Regions from separate parts of the Streptomyces sp. V2I9 genome, predicted to be linked through region 1. Evidence: riboswitches for the same ligand, from Rfam matches in the RefSeq annotation. Region 1 holds a riboswitch; each other region holds the start of a gene.

Region 1 (5,877 bases):
CGGACTATGCCACGCGGGTCGCTCCCGCGAAAGGCATGTCATCGACGGGCGCGATCCGGACCGGCGCTCCGGGGCGCGGGGCGTGGATCATCTGGCCGCCGCCGATGTAGAGGCCGACATGGCTGATCCCGGAGTAGAAGAAGACCAGGTCGCCGGGGGCCAGTTGGGAGCGCGGGACGCGCTGCCCGGCGTTGATCTGGGTGTAGGTGGTGCGCGGCAGGCTGACGCCGGCCGCCTTCCATGCCGCCTGGGTCAGGCCGGAGCAGTCGAAGGCGTTCGGGCCGGTCGCGCCCCAGACGTACGGTTTGCCGATCGCGCCGTGTGCGAAGGCGATGGCCTGCCCCGCACGGGAGTTCGGGGCGGCGACCGGGCCGCCGCGGTCGGCGGAACGGTCGGCGTGGGCGGGGCCGCCGCCGTGCCGGGCGTCGGCGGAGCGTTCGTAGGCGGCGCGCTGCTCGGCGGTCAGGGTGTCCAGCAGCTTCCGGGCGTCGGCCAGTTTGGTGCGGATCGCGGTGCGGTGCTCACGCAGTTCGGCACGGCGGGCGGCCAGGCGCTCGCTCTCCCGGTCGGCGCGGGCCTTGACCCGGGTGATCTGGGAGACCTGCCGCTTGATGCTCCGCAGCAGCCCGTTCTGCCGGACGCCCGCCCGGTCGAGGGAGGAGGCGCGTTCCAGGTAGGCGTCGGGGTCGGAGGAGAGCGCCAGTTGCAGGGCCGGGGCGAGGGTGCCGGAGCGGTACTGCGCGGTGGCCAGCGATCCCAGGGCGTGCCGGGCGGTGTTGAGGCGGCCGGTGCGGCGGGCCGCCTCGTCGGCCAGGGCGTCCACGGCGCGGGTGGCGGCGTCCGCCTTCTCCTTCGCCCCGTTGTACCGCTCCGTGGCGACCTCGGCGTCGTGGTACAGCCGGTCCACCTTCGCCCGGACCTGGGAGGCGGTGGGGGCCGGTTCGGCGGGGGCCGCGCCCGCAGGCGTGACCGAGCCGGCGGTGGCGGCCCCGGCGAGCGCCAGGGTGGCGGCGGTGCGGGCAGCAGAGCCGGTGAGGGGGCGCTGCTTGGGTTTTCGATGGGCTGACCTGCGGTGCGCTGCCACGGGGGCGGCATCCTTCCTCTCGGCTGCCCGCCGGGGAGCGGCGGGTCCGGGAAGGACGCTAATCCCGGCGCAGGGAAAAGAGGTGCCATGACAGCTATTGCCCTGAAGTGACGTTTCGCCGCTCGCCGATGATCGCCGATGTGACCCCGTACCGGGTCAAGCCGGTCGATAGCGGAGGAAGTGCGCAAGGAAGGCTTGCCCCACTGCAAGGTAAAACTTTGGCCATGGCTAGGCTCCGGAGCCATGGACGTACTCATCAACGTTGTCGTCGCCCTCCACATCATCGGCATCGCCTCCCTGCTGGGCGGCTTCCTGACCCAGATGAAGGCCGTGGGCGCCGGGACCGCCCGGTTCACCCCCGCGATGCTCCACGGTGCGCTGACCATGCTGATCACCGGCATCGCCCTGGTCGGCCTCAACCAGGCCGACGACCAGGCCGTCAACAACGTCAAGATCGGCATCAAGCTGGCACTGCTGGTCGTGATCCTCGCCCTGGTCTACGTCAAGCGCGACGAGGAGAAGGTGGACAAGGGCGCGTTCATGGCGGTCGGCGGGCTGACCGTGGTCAACATCTTCCTCGCCACGGTCTGGACCTGAGACTCGCCACGGTCCGGACCTGAGACCGGACGCGGTCCGGACCTGAGACCGGACGCGACACGCCGGGGGCGGCCGGTCACGGACCGCCCCCGCCCCGGTGTCACGCGGGCCGCACGCTCCCGTAGATCGGCATGGAGTAGATCGACTCCTCGCGCACGTTCGCACCCGGCTTCGGAGCGTGGATCATCATCCCCTCGCCCTTGTAGATCCCGACGTGGCTGATGTCGTCGTAGAAGAAGACCAGGTCACCCGGTTGCAGATCGGCCGTGGCCACGCGGGTGCCGAACTCGACCTGGTCCCAGGTGGTCCGGGGCAGCGTCACCCCCGCCTCCCGCCAGGCCGCCTGCGTCAGCCCCGAGCAGTCGTACGACGACGGGCCGGTCGCCCCCCATACGTACGGCTTCCCGATCTGGGCGCGGGCGAAGGCCAGCACCTTCTCCGCCTTGGCGGCGTAGCCGCTGCCCGTGCCGGAACCGGAGCCGGTCCCCGTACCCGTGCCGCCGCCCGAGGTGCCGCCGGACTCCTCCGCGGCCTCCTCGCGGGCCTTCTCCTCGGCCGCGGCCCGCTCCTTCGCCTCGGCGGCCTGCCGGGCGGCCAGCCGCGCCGCCTTCTCCCTGGCCTCGGCCTCCTTCTTGCGCTCCAGCTCCGCCAGCCGCGCCTTCTCCTCGGCCGTCAGCCGGGACAGCAGGCCGCGCGCCTCAGTGAGCTTGCTCTGCACGGCCTTCTTGCTGGAGGCGAGCGTGGCCTGCGTCTCGGTGAGGGTCTCCAGGCTCTTCACCGCCTCCGCGCGCTTCTTCGCCGCCGACGCCTGCTGCGTACGGAACTCGCTCACGGCCTTCTGCTGCCGCTCCGTCGCCCGGTCCATCAGCCGGCTCTGGTCGAAGTACCCCTGCGGGTCGTCCGCCAGGAAGAACGTCGCCGTGGGCGCGATGCCGCCGCTGCGGTACTGGGCCGCCGCGTAGGACCCCAGCGCCCGGCGGGCCTCGTTGATCTTCTCGGTCCGCTTCGCCACGTCGGAGAGCAGCGCGTCGACCTTCTTCTGCTGCGTCCCGGAGGCGGCCTTGGCCCGGTTGTACTCCTGGGTCGCGGCACCCGCCTGCCGGTACAGGGCGTCGACCTTCTTCCGGACCTCCTCGATCGCGGGCTTCGGCTCGGCGGGGGCGGCCGTGGCGCTCTGCGTGGAGAGCAGCGTCACGGAGGCCAGCGCGGCCGTCGTCAGCCCGACGGCGGGGGTGGTGCGCACCTTCGTACGCGGCTTGCGATGCGATGCCAAGACCGGCATCTCCTTCCGTGGACCGCCTACCGGGTTAGCTGTCGGGTTCGGACGGAACGGAAGGCTGTCCTACGGTCCGCATGCGAGGGCACGGACCGATTCACCCCGGTTCTGCGTGTGGGTCCCCGGTTCCGGACGGCCGGGTCGGCAGAACGGATTCGGCAGAGGTGGCCGTCGGGCGCGGTTCGCCCCAGGGAGGTACGGATCACCTGAGCGAGCACGCTAGCCAAAGCGCCCCGCCGCTGGGAAGGACGATGAGCGATATGCCCGATACATTTTCGTGACCTGCCCGGAACGGAGGTCCCGCACCCCCTCCCACCGGGCACTCCCTCACGGAACGTGCGCGTCCGCTCTCCGTGCGTCCGGTCCCGGACGTCCGCTCGGCGGCTTCGGCGGAAGGTTGTCGGTGCGTCCGCCTAGACTCGGATGGCGATGAGCAGCCTCTTTGACGACAGTTTCCTGACCGGCCTCCAGCCCGCGGAGGACGGCCCCCCGCCGCCCCCCGAGGACCACGCGCCCGAAGCGGTGCCGGAGGGACTCTTCGAGGGCGTCCACGACGCGCCCCCGCCGCCGCGGGACGGCTATTACCGGGACGGCCACCCGCGCCCGGCGATCGACTCCGCCGCGCTGCTCGACGGGCTGAACACCGAGCAGCGCGCCGCCGTCGTGCACGCCGGGTCCCCGCTGCTCATCGTCGCCGGGGCCGGCTCCGGCAAGACCCGGGTGCTCACCCACCGCATCGCCCACCTGCTGGCCGAGCGCGGCACCCACCCCGGTCAGATCCTCGCCATCACCTTCACCAACAAGGCCGCCGGCGAGATGAAGGAGCGCGTCGAGCAGCTCGTCGGCCCGCGCGCCAACGCGATGTGGGTCATGACCTTCCACAGCGCGTGCGTCCGCATCCTGCGCCGCGAGTCGAAGAAGCTCGGCTTCACCTCATCGTTCTCGATCTACGACGCCGCCGACTCCAAGCGCCTGATGGCCCTGGTCTGCCGCGATCTGGACCTGGACCCCAAGCGCTACCCGCCGAAGTCCTTCACCGCCAAGGTCTCCAACCTCAAGAACGAGCTCATCGACGAGGAGACCTTCGCCGGGCAGGCGGCGGACGGTTTCGAGAAGACCCTCGCCCAGGCGTACGCGCTCTACCAGGCCCGCCTGCGCGAGGCGAACGCCCTGGACTTCGACGACATCATCATGACGACGGTCCACCTCCTCCAGGCGTTCCCGGACGTCGCGGAGCACTACCGCCGCCGCTTCCGCCACGTTCTCGTCGACGAGTACCAGGACACGAACCACGCCCAGTACACGCTGGTACGGGAGCTGGTCGGCCCGGCCGGGGAGCACGACGCCCCCGCCGAGCTGTGCGTGGTCGGTGACGCGGACCAGTCGATCTACGCCTTCCGGGGCGCGACCATCCGCAACATCCTCCAGTTCGAGGAGGACTACCCGAGCGCCACGACGATCCTGCTGGAGCAGAACTACCGCTCCACGCAGACGATCCTCTCCGCCGCCAACGCCGTCATCGAGCGCAACGAGAGCCGCCGCCCCAAGAACCTCTGGACCAACGCCGGCTCCGGCGCCCGCATCACCGGGTACGTCGCGGACACCGAGCACGACGAGGCCCAGTTCGTCGCGGACGAGATCGACCGGCTCACCGACGCGGGCGACGCCAAGGCGGGCGACGTCGCGGTCTTCTACCGCACCAACGCCCAGTCGCGTGTCTTCGAGGAGATCCTCATCCGTGTCGGCCTGCCCTACAAGGTCGTCGGCGGCGTGCGCTTCTACGAGCGCAAGGAGGTCCGGGACGTCCTGGCCTACCTGCGCGTCCTCGCCAACCCGGAGGACACCGTCCCGCTCCGCCGCATCCTCAACGTCCCCAAGCGCGGCATCGGGGACCGCGCGGAGGCCATGATCGACGCCCTGTCGATGCGCGAGAAGATCTCCTTCCCGCAGGCCCTGCGCCGGGTGGACGAGGCGTACGGCATGGCCGCCCGCTCGTCCAACGCCGTCAAGCGCTTCAACACGCTGATGGAGGAGCTGCGCACGATCGTCGAGTCCGGCGCCGGGCCCGCCGTCGTGCTGGAAGCCGTCCTGGAGCGCACGGGCTATCTGGCGGAGCTCCAGTCCTCCACCGACCCCCAGGACGAGACGCGCATCGAGAACCTCCAGGAACTCGCCGCCGTCGCCCTGGAGTTCGAGCAGGAGCGCGGCGACGAGGAAGGCGCGGGCACCCTCGCGGAGTTCCTGGAGAAGGTCGCCCTCGTCGCGGACTCCGACCAGATCCCCGACGAGGACGAGGACGGCTCCGGCGTCATCACGCTGATGACGCTGCACACCGCGAAGGGCCTGGAGTTCCCGGTCGTCTTCCTCACCGGTCTGGAGGACGGCGTCTTCCCGCACATGCGGGCCCTCGGCCAGACCAAGGAGCTGGAGGAGGAGCGCCGCCTCGCCTACGTCGGCATCACCCGCGCCCGCGAACGGCTCTACCTGACCCGCGCCGCCATGCGCAGCGCCTGGGGCCAGCCCTCGTACAACCCGCCCTCGCGGTTCCTGGAGGAGATCCCGGAACAGCACCTGGACTGGCGGCGCAAGGGGCCGATGGCGGCCCCCGCCGGACCCACCTCCGGCATCACGTCCTCGCTCTCCTCCTCGCGCTCCCGCTCCGGCCCCTCGGGCTTCGCCACCCGGCGCGGGGCGGAGAAGCCCACGGTCGCCCTGGCGGTCGGGGACCGGGTCACGCACGACCAGTTCGGCCTGGGCACGGTGACGGCCGTCGAGGGCCACGGCGACCAGGCCAAGGCGACGGTCGACTTCGGCGACGAGCGCCCGAAGAAGCTGCTCCTGCGGTACGCGCCGGTCGAGAAGCTGTAGGCCGGGAACGGACGGAGGGGGAGGGCCTCGGCCCTCCCCCTCCGTCCACGTA
Region 2 (5,877 bases), 1.3 Mb from region 1:
CCACGCACCGCATGAGAGACTGGTCTAGACAACCGTTGATATGTGAAGGGCAGAACCATGGCTGAGCGCCGCGTCAACGTCGGTTGGGCCGAGGGCCTGCACGCCCGCCCCGCTTCCATCTTCGTCCGGGCCGCCACGGCGTCCGGCGTCCCCGTGACGATCGCCAAGGCCGACGGCAGCCCGGTGAACGCCGCCTCCATGCTCGCGGTGCTCGGTCTGGGCGCGCAGGGCGGCGAGGAGATCGTGCTCGCGTCCGACGCGGACGACGCCGAGGCCGCGCTGGACCGGCTGGCGAAGCTGGTCGCCGAGGGTCTGGAAGAGCTTCCCGAGACCGTCTGACCGTGCCCTTCCCTTTCCGGCGGCGCTTCTCGGCCGGAAGCGGGTGTGCGAGAGCCGTGATCCCCCCGGGGGTCACGGCTCTTTCGCATTCAGAAAAAAGGGGGGACGCCCCGCGAATTTCGGGGGTGCGGGCAGCGCGGAACGCATTCCGGCTTTTCGCCTCTCCCTGTATACGACTTCTCTGTTAATGGCGGACGCCTGCGGTGTTTACGCCATGTTGCGGCGTGCTCACACGGGCGGCGGGCGGTGTGCGGTGCCTCGGGAGATCCGGGCGGCGCAGCCGGTGGGCCCCGGCGGCGCGTTCGGCGTGCTGGGCGCTGAGCGCCCTCGCCCGCTCCGCGTCACCGCGCGCCACGGCGTCGACGATCGCCCCGCGCTCGGCCCAGGATTCGACGGGGCGGGCGGGCTGCTCGACCGTGTACATCCAGTCGATCTTGTGCCGGAGCTGGGTGAGCAGCGCGATGAGGCCGGGGCTGCCGGACGCCTGGGCGAGAGTCTCGTGGAACCAGCCGCCCAGGGCGCGCAGGTCCTCCCCCTCACCACGGCGGGCGCGCTCCTGCCCCAGCCTGACCAGGCCCCGCAACACCTTGAGGTGGGCCTGGGTACGGCGCCGGGCGGCGCGGGCCGCGCTCAGCGGCTCCAGGAGCGTGCGCATCTCCAGGAGGTCGGCCGCCTCCTGGACGGTGGGTTCGGCGACACAGGCGCCGGCGTGCCGCCGGGTGACCACGAAGCCCTCGGACTCCAGCGTGCGCAGAGCCTCGCGGACCGGGACGCGGGAGACTCCGTAGCGGCGGGCCAACAGCTCCTCCGTGAGGCGGCTGCCGGGCCCGTGGACTCCGGAGACGATGTCGTCACGCATGGCCCTGCATACCGCCTGCGCGGGAATGCGCATATCCGAACCTCCGCCTCGATCCCCGCGAAACGCGGCCGCCCGACGTCTGTTCCGCGACTCTATGACAATCCGCCGGAATTTCCGATGGCAGGCCGGAATTCGGGGATACCCCCGGGCCGGAATTGCCGTAGGCCCCGGCGGACGCCGGGGCCTACGGGCGGGGCCGCGCGGATGGATCGCGCGGAGGTGTGTCAGACGTTCAGACCGTGGGAGCGCAGGTAGCCGACGGGGTCCATGTCGGAGCCGTAGTCGGGTGTGGTGCGGGCCTCGAAGTGCAGGTGCGGGCCGGTGGAGTTGCCGGTGGAACCGGAGAGGCCGATCTGCTGGCCGGAGGAGACGCTCTGGCCGACGGAGACGCCGATCGAGGAGAGGTGGCCGTACTGGGTGTACGTGCCGTCCGCCATCCGGAGCACGATGTTGTTGCCGTACGCGCCGCCCCAGCCGGCCTCGACGACCGTACCGGCTCCGACCGCGACGACCGAGCTGCCGGAGGCGGCCATGAAGTCCACGCCGGAGTGGCTGCCGGAGGACCAGAGCGAACCGCCGCTCTTGTAGCCGGTGGTGACGTGGGAGCCGGCGACCGGGAGGTGGAAGGCGTTCAGCCGGGCACGCTCGGCGGCGCGGGCGGCGCGGGCCTTCTCCTCGCGCACCTCCTCGGCGCGGGCCTCGGCCTTGCGTGCGGCCTCCGCCTTCGCCTTGGCCTTGGCGGCGGCCTCGGCCTTCTTGCGGGCGATCTCGTCGGCCTGCCGCTTCTGGGCGTCGGCCTGCGCGTCGATCCGGTCGGCGAGTGTGGCGTCGAGGTCGAGGGCCTGGGAGAGGCCGGCCCCGGTGGACTTGGCGGCCTCGGAGTCCGCGGCGAGCGCCGGGGAGGACAGCGAGCCGATGACTCCGGTGGTGGCCAGGGCCGCGATGCCGGCGACCTGGGCGCTCCGGCGCGTGAGGCGGCTCGGGGCACGGTGCTTCCCGGTGGCACGGGTGAACGCCATGGAGAGGCTGATCCTTTCCTTCCTTCTCGCCTACCGGGTTAGCTGACGGGTTCGGAGCAGGAAGGTCTCCTACGGATTCCCGCGCCGGTTCACGGCACGGACCTCCGATTCACCCCAGGGACTGCGATGGGTCCCCGGCTCCCCGGGCTCGCGCCTGACGGGGACTCGGCGATGACTGCCCGGCGCCACGGACGCGGCACAAGGTGGCGGACAGCCGAGCCGACGCTAGGCGGCGCGACTTCCCATCGCCAAACGGACGAGGGGTTCTGTCGCACATCCCACAGGACATACCGGCACTCATTATCTGGAAGGTGATGAAGTTACGTAAACGGTCAAAAGAGCAGGACCCCGACGAAGTGTTTCCCGTCGGGGTCCTGTGCGCAGCGGTGCGCCGCAGGAAGGCGTCAGCCGGAGACGACCGACACCTCACCGATGCCGAGCGCCTTCACGGGCTCCTCGATCTGCGCGGCGTCCCCCACGAGGACGGTGACGAGGCGGTCGACCGGGAACGCGTTGACCACGGCGGCGGTCGCCTCCACGGTGCCGGTCTCGGCGAGCCGGGCGTAGAGGTGGGCCTGGTAGTCGTCGGGGAGGTGCTGCTCGACCTGGTCGGCCAGCGTGCTCGCGACGGAGGCGGCGGTCTCGAACTTCAGCGGGGCGACGCCCACCAGGTTCTGCACGGCCGTCTCGCGCTCGGCGTCGGTCAGCCCCTCGGCGGCCAGGGTCCGCAGGACCTTCCAGAGGTCGTCCAGAGCCGGTCCGGTGGACTCCGTGTCCACCGAGCCGCTGATCGCGAGCATGGCGGCGCCACCCGAGTCGGGGCCGGAGGAGCGCAGCACCTGGGCGAAGGCGCGCACCCCGTAGGTGTAGCCCTTCTCCTCGCGCAGCACCCGGTCCAGCCGGGAGGTGAGGGTGCCGCCCAGGCAGTAGGTGCCGAGCACCTGGGCGGGCCAGACGCGCTCGTGCCGGTCGGCGCCGATCCGGCCGATCAGCAACTGGGTCTGGACCGCGCCGGGGCGGTCCACGATGACCACGCGGGCGGTGTCGTCCGCGGTGATCGGCGGTACCGGACGGGTCTGCCCGGCGTTGCCCGACCAGTCTCCGAGGGTGTCCGCGAGCAGCGCGTCCAGGTCGATGCCGGTGAGGTCGCCGACGATGACGGCCGTCGCGGTGGACGGGCGGACGTGCGCGTCGAAGAAGGCGCGCACGGCGGCCGCGTCGATCCGCCGGACCGTCTCCTCGGTGCCCAGCCGCGGCCGCGACATCCGGGACGTGGCCGGGAACAGCTCCTTGGAGAGCTGCTTGGCGGCGCGCCGGGACGGGTTGGCCCGCTCGTGCGGGATCTCGTCGAGCCGGTTGCCGACGAGGCGCTCGATCTCGCTCTCGGCGAAGGCCGGGGCCCGCAGCGCCTCGGCGACCAGGCCGAGGGCCTTCGCCAGCCGGGAGGCCGGGACCTCAAGGGAGACCCGGACACCGGGGTGGTCCGCGTGCGCGTCGAGCGTGGCGCCGCAGCGCTCCAGCTCGGCGGCGAACTCCTCGGCGCTGTGCTTGTCGGTGCCCTCGGAGAGCGCCCGCGACATGATCGTGGCCACCCCGTCCAGGCCCTCGGGCTCGGCCTCCAGGGGCGCGTCCAGGAAGATCTCCACCGCGACGACCTGCTGGCCGGGGCGGTGGCAGCGCAGCACGGTCAGCCCGTTGGGCAGCGCGCCGCGCTCGGGCTCCGGGAAGGCCCAGGGGCGGGCCGTGCCGGGCGTGGGCTGCGGGTGGAACTCCATGGCTACTCCAGTCACGGCGGCGTCGCTCACTTGGCCGCCCCCTCGTGCGCGTCCTCGGTGCCCTCGTCGGCCTGCTCGCCGTCGGCGTCCCCGGCCGGCTCGATGGGCTCGTAGACCAGCACCGCCCGGTTGTCGGGGCGCAGGGACGCCTCGGCCGCCGCGCGCACCTCCTCCGCGGTGACGTCCAGGACCCGCCCGACCGCGGTCAGGGCGAGCTGCGGGTCGCCGAACAGGACGGCGTAACGGCACAGTTCGTCGGCGCGTCCGGCGACGGTGCCGAGCCGGTCCAGCCACTCGCGCTCCAACTGCGCCTGTGCCCGCTCCATTTCCTCGGGGGTGGGCCCCTCGGCGGCGAACCGGGCCAGCTCCTCGTCGACCGCGGCCTCGATCTGCGCCACCTCCGCGCCGCCGGACGTCTTCACGTCCAGCCAGCCGAGCGAGGGGGCGCCGGCGAGCCGCAGCAGTCCGAAGCCCGCCGCCACCGCCGTACGGTCACGGCGGACCAGGCGGTTGTGCAGCCGGGAGGACTCGCCGCTGCCCAGCACCGTGAGTGCCAGATCGGCGGCGTCGCAGGCGCGGGTGCCGTCGTGGGGCAGGCGGTAGGCGGCCATCAGGGCGCGCGCCGGAACCTCGGCGGTGACCACCTCGCGCCGCTCCTCGCCGATGGTCTCGGGCAGCGTCCCGTCGCGCGGCGGCTGCTTGCCGTCGTGGGAGGGGATGGAGCCGAAGTACTTCTCGATCCAGGCGAGCGTCTGCTCGGGGTCGATGTCTCCGACCACCGAGAGCACCGCGTTGTTGGGCGCGTAGTACGTACGGAAGAACGCGCGGGCGTCCTCCAGCGTGGCCGCGTCCAGGTCCGCCATGGAGCCGATCGGGGTGTGGTGGTAGGGGTGGCCCTCGGGGTAGGAGAGGGCGGTCAGCCGCTCGAACGCGGTGCCGTAGGGCACGTTGTCGTAGCGCTGGCGCCGTTCGTTCTTGACGACGTCGCGCTGGTTCTCCATGGACTCCTCGTCGAGGGCGTCGAGGAGGGAGCCCATGCGGTCGGCCTCCAGCCAGAGCGCCAGCTCCAGCTGGTGGGTGGGCATGGTCTCGAAATAATTGGTCCGCTCGAAGCTGGTGGTCCCGTTGAGCGAGCCGCCGGCCCCCTGGACGAGCTCGAAGTGGCCGTTCCCCTTGACCTGCCCCGAGCCCTGGAACATCAGGTGCTCGAAGAGGTGCGCCAGACCGGTGCGCCCCTCGACCTCGTGGCGCGAGCCGACGTCGTACCAGAGGCAGACCGCGGCGACCGGGGTCAGATGGTCCTCGGAGAGCACCACACGCAGGCCGTTGGCCAGGCGGTGCTCGGTCGCTGTCAAGCCGCCGGAGCCGGCCTGTGCGGTGGCCGTGTGACCCATGGGCATGTACGTCCCTTCGATCGCGATACTGGACTTCCTGCCAGACCTGCCACTCTAAGCAAGCGCACCGGCACCTGGCGAAGTTCCCGTTCCCCGGATGTTTCCGTCGATGGTGTCGCGGACGCCCCCGCGGGCGGGCCGCCTCCACCGCTTCGGACGGGTCGAGGTCGGCGTTGTCAGTCCGGAGGTCCACAATGGACCGCGTCAGCAGCTCGTGTTGAACCGAACAAGCTCAGGTCGCCCGAACAGAATCCGTGAAGGAGTCGCAGCCGCGATGGCCCGCCGTAGCACGAAGACCCCGCCGCCGGACGACTTCGAGGAGAAGATCCTCGACATCGACGTCGTCGACGAAATGCAGGGCTCCTTCCTCGAGTACGCGTACTCGGTGATCTACTCCAGGGCCCTGCCCGACGCCCGCGACGGCATGAAGCCGGTGCACCGCCGCATCGTGTCCCAGATGAACGAGATGGGACTGCGGCCGGACCGCGGCT
Region 3 (5,877 bases), 2.5 Mb from region 1:
ACCTCGTGTGGCGGGCCCTGCCGTGGTTCGGGCACGAGGCGTACGCGGACCACTACCGGGCCGCCATGATCGCCGACGAGCCCGTCCACTTCCTCGCCCGCCGCCCGCCCTCGCACTGGCTGTCGGTGTCGCTGTACCCGAGCCACGACGGGGTGAGCGTCGTCCTCCAGGACACCGACCGGCCGGCCTACGCCCCCGGCTCGATCACCGTGCCGGGGCTGGGCATCGGATCGACCGCCGACCGCTCCTCCGCCCTGTACCGCCCGGTGGCCCTCGCCATCGCGCTGACCGAGGCGGTCACGGCCCGCCAGGTCTCGGCGGTGGTCACCGAGGAACTGCTTCCCGCGTTCGGCGGTCGCCAGCTCGCCATCTACCTGCTGAACGACCGCCATCTCCACCTGGCCTGGGAGACGGGGTTCCCCAAGGGGTTCCTCGACCGCTTCGACGGGGTCGGGCTCGACGTCAGCATCCCCGGCGTGGAGACCCTGACCACGGGCCGGCCGATCTTCTTCGAGTCCATGCAACGCCTGGCCGAGGCGTATCCGGGCATCCCGATCGACGCGGACGTCGGGGCACGGGCGTTCCTGCCGCTGATCGCCTCGGGGCGGCCCGTCGGCTCCTGCATCCTCGGCTTCGACCGGCCGCGCGGCTTCAGCCCGGAGGAGCGTACGGTCCTCACCGCCCTGGCCGGGCTCATCGCGCAGGCCCTGCAGCGCGCCCAGCGCTACGACAGCGAGTCGGCGCTCGCCCGCGGGCTCCAGGACGCCCTGCTGCCGCACCGGCTGCCCGAGGTGGACGGGGTGGACACCCTGGGGCGCTATCTCTCCGGCACCCAGGGCATGGACGTGGGCGGCGACTGGTACGACGTCATCGAGACCGGACACGAACTCGCCCTGATCATCGGCGACGTACAGGGGCACGGAGTCTCCGCCGCCGCGACGATGGGGCAACTCCGCAGTGCGGTAAGGGCGTTCGCATTGAGCAATCACGATCCGCAGGAAGTGATGAGCGGGACCAACCGGCTGCTCATCGACCTCGACCCCGGCCAGTTCGCGAGCTGCTGCTACATCGCCCTCGATCCGGGGACCGGCGTGGCCCGCGCCGTACGGGCGGGGCACCCGCAGCCCGTGCTGCGGCACCCCGACGGCCGGACGGAGGTGCTGGACCTGCCCGGCGGCATCGTGCTCGGGATCGACGGGGACGCGTCCTACCCGGTCACGGAGATGCGGCTCGAACCAGGGGCGATGCTGGCCCTGTTCACGGACGGGCTCATCGAGCGCCCGGGGACGGACATCGACGAGGGGATCGAGCGGCTGCGCGCCACCGTCGAACGCATCGGCGCGGTCCCGCTGGCCGACCGGGCCGATCAGGTCATCGCGGAGGCCAGGGCCGCCACCGACCGCCCGGACGACATCGCGCTGCTGCTGGCCGCCCGCTGGGCCGGGGCGGGGCGGCCCCGGCGATCCGGGACGGCGGGGGCGACCGGGCCCGATCTGTGGCGCACGTTCAGGGGGCCGGATCCGGGGCGCACGGAGGCTGCCCCGGATCCGGCCCGCTAGAGCCGGCCGTCGAAACGCCGTCTGCCGGTCCCTACGTCCTGCTCGGCAGGCGGCCCGTCCGACCAGACGTCCTGTCGATCAGGCGTCGGCGGGGTCCTCGGCCGGTGCGAAGGCGCCGGAGGCCTCCAGCATGCCCTCACGCTCCACGACCTTGATCCGCTCACGGCCCTGCGCCGCGCCCAGCGCCTGCTCGTGGGCGTCCAGCTTGTGCCAGCCCTCCCAGGTCGTGTAGCGCACGCCGCGGCTCTCCAGGAACGCCTCGACGGCCTCCGGGGCGGGGGTGGCCGGCTCGGCCAGACGGCCGGCGGCGCGGTCCTCCAGGAGGCAGGCGACCGTCTCGTTGGCGTCGCCCTTGGTGTGGCCGATCAGGCCGATCGGACCGCGCTTGATCCAGCCGGTGACGTAGACCGAGGTCATGTGCTCGTCCCCGGAGATGACGCGCCCGGCCTCGTGCGGGACGGTGCCGGAGGCCACGTCGAAGGGGAGCTTGGGCAGCTCCTCCGAGTAGTAGCCGACGGCGCGGTAGACGCTCTGGATGTCCCAGTCGGTGAACCGGCCGGTGCCCCGCACGTTGCCGGTGCCGTCCAGCTCGGTGCGCTCGGTGCGCAGCCCCACGACCCTGCCGTCCTCGCCGAGGATCTCGACCGGGGACTCGAAGAAGTGCAGGAAGAGCTTGTGCGGGCGGTCGCCGACATCGCGGATCGCCCAGTTCTCCAGGGTCTGCGCGACCATGTTGGCCTGCTTGTTCTCCCGGCGGGTGGCGACGGACCCCTCGTCGTAGTCGATGTCCTCGGGGTTGACGATGACCTCGATGTTGGGGGAGTGGTCCAGCTCCCGCAGCTCCATCGGGCTGAACTTGGCCTGGGCCGGTCCGCGCCGCCCGAACACGTGCACCTCCAGCGCCTTGTTCTGCTTGAGGCCCTGGTACACGTTGTCCGGGATCTCGGTGGGCAGCAGCTCGTCGGCCGTCTTGGCCAGGACGCGGGCCACGTCGAGCGCCACGTTGCCGACGCCGAGCACGGCGACCTTCTCCGCGGTGAGCGGCCAGGTGCGCGGGACCTCGGGGTGGCCGTCGTACCAGGAGACGAACTCGGCCGCGCCGTAGGAGCCGTCCAGCTGGATGCCGGGGATGTCGAGCGCCCGGTCGGCCTCGGCGCCGGTGGAGAAGATCACCGCGTCGTAGAACGAGCGCAGGTCGTCCAGGCCGATGTCGTTCGGGTAACCGACGTTGCCGAAGAGGCGGATCTGCGGCTTGTCCAGCACCTGGTGCAGGGCCTTGACGATGCCCTTGATGCGCGGGTGGTCGGGGGCCACGCCGTAGCGGATCAGGCCGAAGGGCGCGGGCATCCGCTCGAAGAGGTCGATCGAGACCCCCGGGTCCTGGCAGACCTCGGATTTGAGCAGCGCGTCCGCAGCGTAGATACCGGCGGGGCCGGCTCCGACAATGGCGACGCGGACGGGGCGTGTCATGGGTGGTGATCCTTCGGGGCGGGCGAACGCGGGCAGGTACAGCGTACGTCGGAAGTAAGGGTTGGCTTACTACTCTCCACCCCACACCGTAAGCGATGGGCCCGCGGGCTGTTCGACCGGCCCGCCTGGAGTGCCCGGTCGGCCCGTTTTGTCGTGTTGATATGGGCGATTTGGCTTGTTTGGTCATTCTGTTTCATAACGTGCTTGGCGGGGCTTTCATGGCATTTGCTTGACTTCGGCTTCGCCGCCGATGTGAAGGAGTGGTGAGCGTCACGTGTGCGAAGGCGGACGAAGAAGCGGAGGCATCGGTTCCCTTTCGTGTGGGGAAAGTTGACGGTGCGACGGCACGGTCCGATCCGGGTATTCCGATATTCGATCATGCGGAGAAAAGGGAATCCGGAATGCGGGGCTTGTTCGTTCCGATGTTTCTCGCCTACGGTCACCGTCAATCCGGATGGAACGCCGAATCCTGCCGCCGTCCGGGAATCCGAAACCCACTCACGTACGGCAGGAGCGGGGGAACCAGGTAAGTCGCCGATCCGGAACCGGAACGGCTCGGGGTGAAGTCGCACGACCGTGCGGCCAGACATCTCCCGTCTGAACCCGACAGCTCACCTCGCAGGCGCCGGAGAGGAAAGCCCCATGCCCGCACAGGGTAAGCACCGTCGTTCCCCGTCCACCTCGCTGCGCCGCGGCCTCGCCGCCGTGACCACCGGCGGAGCCGTTCTCGCCCTCCCGGTGATCGGTGCCACCAGCGCCTTCGCCGCCCCCGCACCGTCCGCCCCGCAGGCTGCCGTGGCGCCCGCATCGGTGCCCGCGCAGGTGAATTCCGCCGTCCAGGCCGCGCCCGCCCAGCATTCCGTGAAGGCCGGCGAAACCCTTTCCAAGATCGCCCGCGAACATTCCGTGAGCGGCGGCTGGAAGAAGCTGTACGAAGGCAACCGGAAGATCATCGGTGGGAATCCCCACCTCATTCAGCCGGGAATCACGCTGACGCTCGGCGCCAAGCCCGCCACCGCTTCGGAGGGCAAGGCCGCCAAGGCTTCCCCGGCCGCCGAGCGTGGATCGGCGGACCGCGCCGACCGCTCGGAGCGTGCCGGCGCCGCCCCCGTGGCGAACGCCGCTCCGGCCGCGGAGAAGAAGGCCGTCACCTACACGAACGACCTGGACGGCTGGATCAGGGAGTCGCTCGCCATCATGGCCGAGCAGGGCATCCCCGGCACCTACGAGGGCATCCACCGCAACATCATGCGTGAGTCCTCGGGCAACCCGGCCGCGATCAACAACTGGGACTCCAACGCGGTCAGGGGCACCCCGTCCAAGGGGCTGCTCCAGGTCATCGACCCGACCTTCCAGGCGTACCACGTGCCCGGCACCTCGACCGACAGCTACGACCCGGTCGCCAACATCACGGCCGCGTGCAACTACGCCGCCGACCGGTACGGCTCGATCGACAACGTCTTCGGCGCCTACTGATCCTCCCGCACCACCGCCCGAGGGGCCCCGGACCGCACGGTCCGGGGCCCCTCGGCGTCGGGGATTCGTTCAGGGGCGGAGGGCACGTGCGGGATCGGTCGGTTCAGGCCGCCGCCACGCCCCGGAACAGCAGCAGCGCGAGATCCGCCACCGCCACGGCCACCGCGCCGCCCAGCGCGGCCTTGCGCCATCGCCGGCCGAGCACCGGGCTCACGACCGCCGTCGCCCCGGCCAGGAGCAGGGCCGCTCCGCCCCCGGCGGTCACCGGGCCCGGCGGACCGAACGTCAGCACAGCCGTGGCGGCGAGGAGCGGCAACGGCAGCAGCAGCCGGGTCGTTGCGGTGCCCAGCCGATGGGGGAGCCCGCTGATGCCGGCGGCCCGGTCCGCCGCGATGTCCGGCAGCGTGTCGGCCAGATGCGCGCCCAGGCCCAACAGGGCCCCGGCCGTCACCGTCCACCACCGGGGCCACGGTGCGCCGGGGAGGGAGAGCGCCACGGCGGCGGGGAGCGCGCCGAATCCGGTGACGTACGGCAGCCAGGACAGGGCGGTCGCTTTGAGCCGCACGTTGTAGAGCCAGGCGCCCCCGACCGCCGCGAGATGCACCGTACCGGCGAGGGTGCCGCACGCGAACGAGAGCGGCACGCACAGGGCGAGCGCGACGCCTGCTGCCGCCCACACCGCGCCGGGTCCGACCGTGCCGTCGGACGCGGGCTTCCCCCGGCGCCCGGCCCGCGCGTCCCGGCGGGCGTCGTACGCGTCGTTGCACCAGCCCACCGAGAGCTGACCGGTCAGCACCGCCGCCGTGACCAGCGCGGAACGGGGGCCGCCGAGGCCGGAGCCGAGCGCGAGGGCGCAGGCGAGCGCGGTCACCGCGAGCGCCGGCCCGGGGTGGCACGCCAGCGCGAGCGCCGTGCCCGGGAGCCGTCGGCTCGCCGCGGCTTCGTGGGCCACGGCCGTGCGTGCGGCGGCCGGTGCGCCCTCCGGCGCGGCGGGACCGGCCGGGCTCACCCTGTCCGTGGCGTCCATCGGGCGATCGTAGAAGCCCGTCGGCCCGTCAATGCGGCGACAGGGCGGGTCTTTTACGCTGATTCGTCACTTATTGTGCGCAGGATGGGGCATGCCCTCACCGAAGCAGGAGGCGGGATGACCCGCATCGCCGCGGTCCACGGAGCCCTGCCGCCCCACCGTCACACCCAGCGGGAGGTCACCGACATGGTGGCCCGTACCTGCCTGCCGCCCGGCGCCGACCGGCGTGTCCTGGACCGCCTCCACGCGAACGCGCGGGTCCGCACCCGGCACACCGTGCTGCCCCTGGACGCCTACCGCGACCTCGACGGGTTCGGCCCCGCCAACGACGTGTTCATCCGGTCC

The links. Region 1 has a riboswitch for cyclic di-AMP ahead of QFZ71_RS18875 (C40 family peptidase). Riboswitches for the same ligand answer to the same signal wherever they lie in the genome.
Positions count from the first base shown of each region.
Region 2: it holds a riboswitch for cyclic di-AMP, as region 1 does, so the genes downstream of both, QFZ71_RS24225 (M23 family metallopeptidase) here and QFZ71_RS18875 (C40 family peptidase) in region 1, are expected to answer to the same signal.
Region 3: it holds a riboswitch for cyclic di-AMP, as region 1 does, so the genes downstream of both, QFZ71_RS29360 (LysM peptidoglycan-binding domain-containing protein) here and QFZ71_RS18875 (C40 family peptidase) in region 1, are expected to answer to the same signal.

Region 1 is NZ_JAUSZJ010000002.1:4,231,996-4,237,872, forward strand. It holds gene QFZ71_RS18865 (C40 family peptidase) at 5-1,084, opposite strand; gene QFZ71_RS18870 (hypothetical protein) at 1,328-1,681, shown strand; gene QFZ71_RS18875 (C40 family peptidase) at 1,782-2,963, opposite strand; cyclic di-AMP (ydaO/yuaA leader) riboswitch at 2,962-3,128, opposite strand; gene pcrA (DNA helicase PcrA) at 3,387-5,825, shown strand.
Region 2 is NZ_JAUSZJ010000002.1:5,520,618-5,526,494, reverse strand. It holds gene QFZ71_RS24235 (HPr family phosphocarrier protein) at 58-339, shown strand; gene QFZ71_RS24230 (GntR family transcriptional regulator) at 524-1,231, opposite strand; gene QFZ71_RS24225 (M23 family metallopeptidase) at 1,423-2,217, opposite strand; cyclic di-AMP (ydaO/yuaA leader) riboswitch at 2,231-2,398, opposite strand; gene QFZ71_RS24220 (pitrilysin family protein) at 2,622-3,992, opposite strand; gene QFZ71_RS24215 (pitrilysin family protein) at 4,019-5,392, opposite strand; gene QFZ71_RS24210 (DNA topoisomerase (ATP-hydrolyzing) subunit A) at 5,661-5,877, shown strand, end outside.
Region 3 is NZ_JAUSZJ010000002.1:6,777,541-6,783,417, forward strand. It holds gene QFZ71_RS29350 (SpoIIE family protein phosphatase) at 1-1,559, shown strand, start outside; gene QFZ71_RS29355 (FAD-dependent oxidoreductase) at 1,638-3,029, opposite strand; cyclic di-AMP (ydaO/yuaA leader) riboswitch at 3,480-3,667, shown strand; gene QFZ71_RS29360 (LysM peptidoglycan-binding domain-containing protein) at 3,672-4,505, shown strand; gene QFZ71_RS29365 (UbiA family prenyltransferase) at 4,609-5,532, opposite strand; gene QFZ71_RS29370 (type III polyketide synthase) at 5,650-5,877, shown strand, end outside.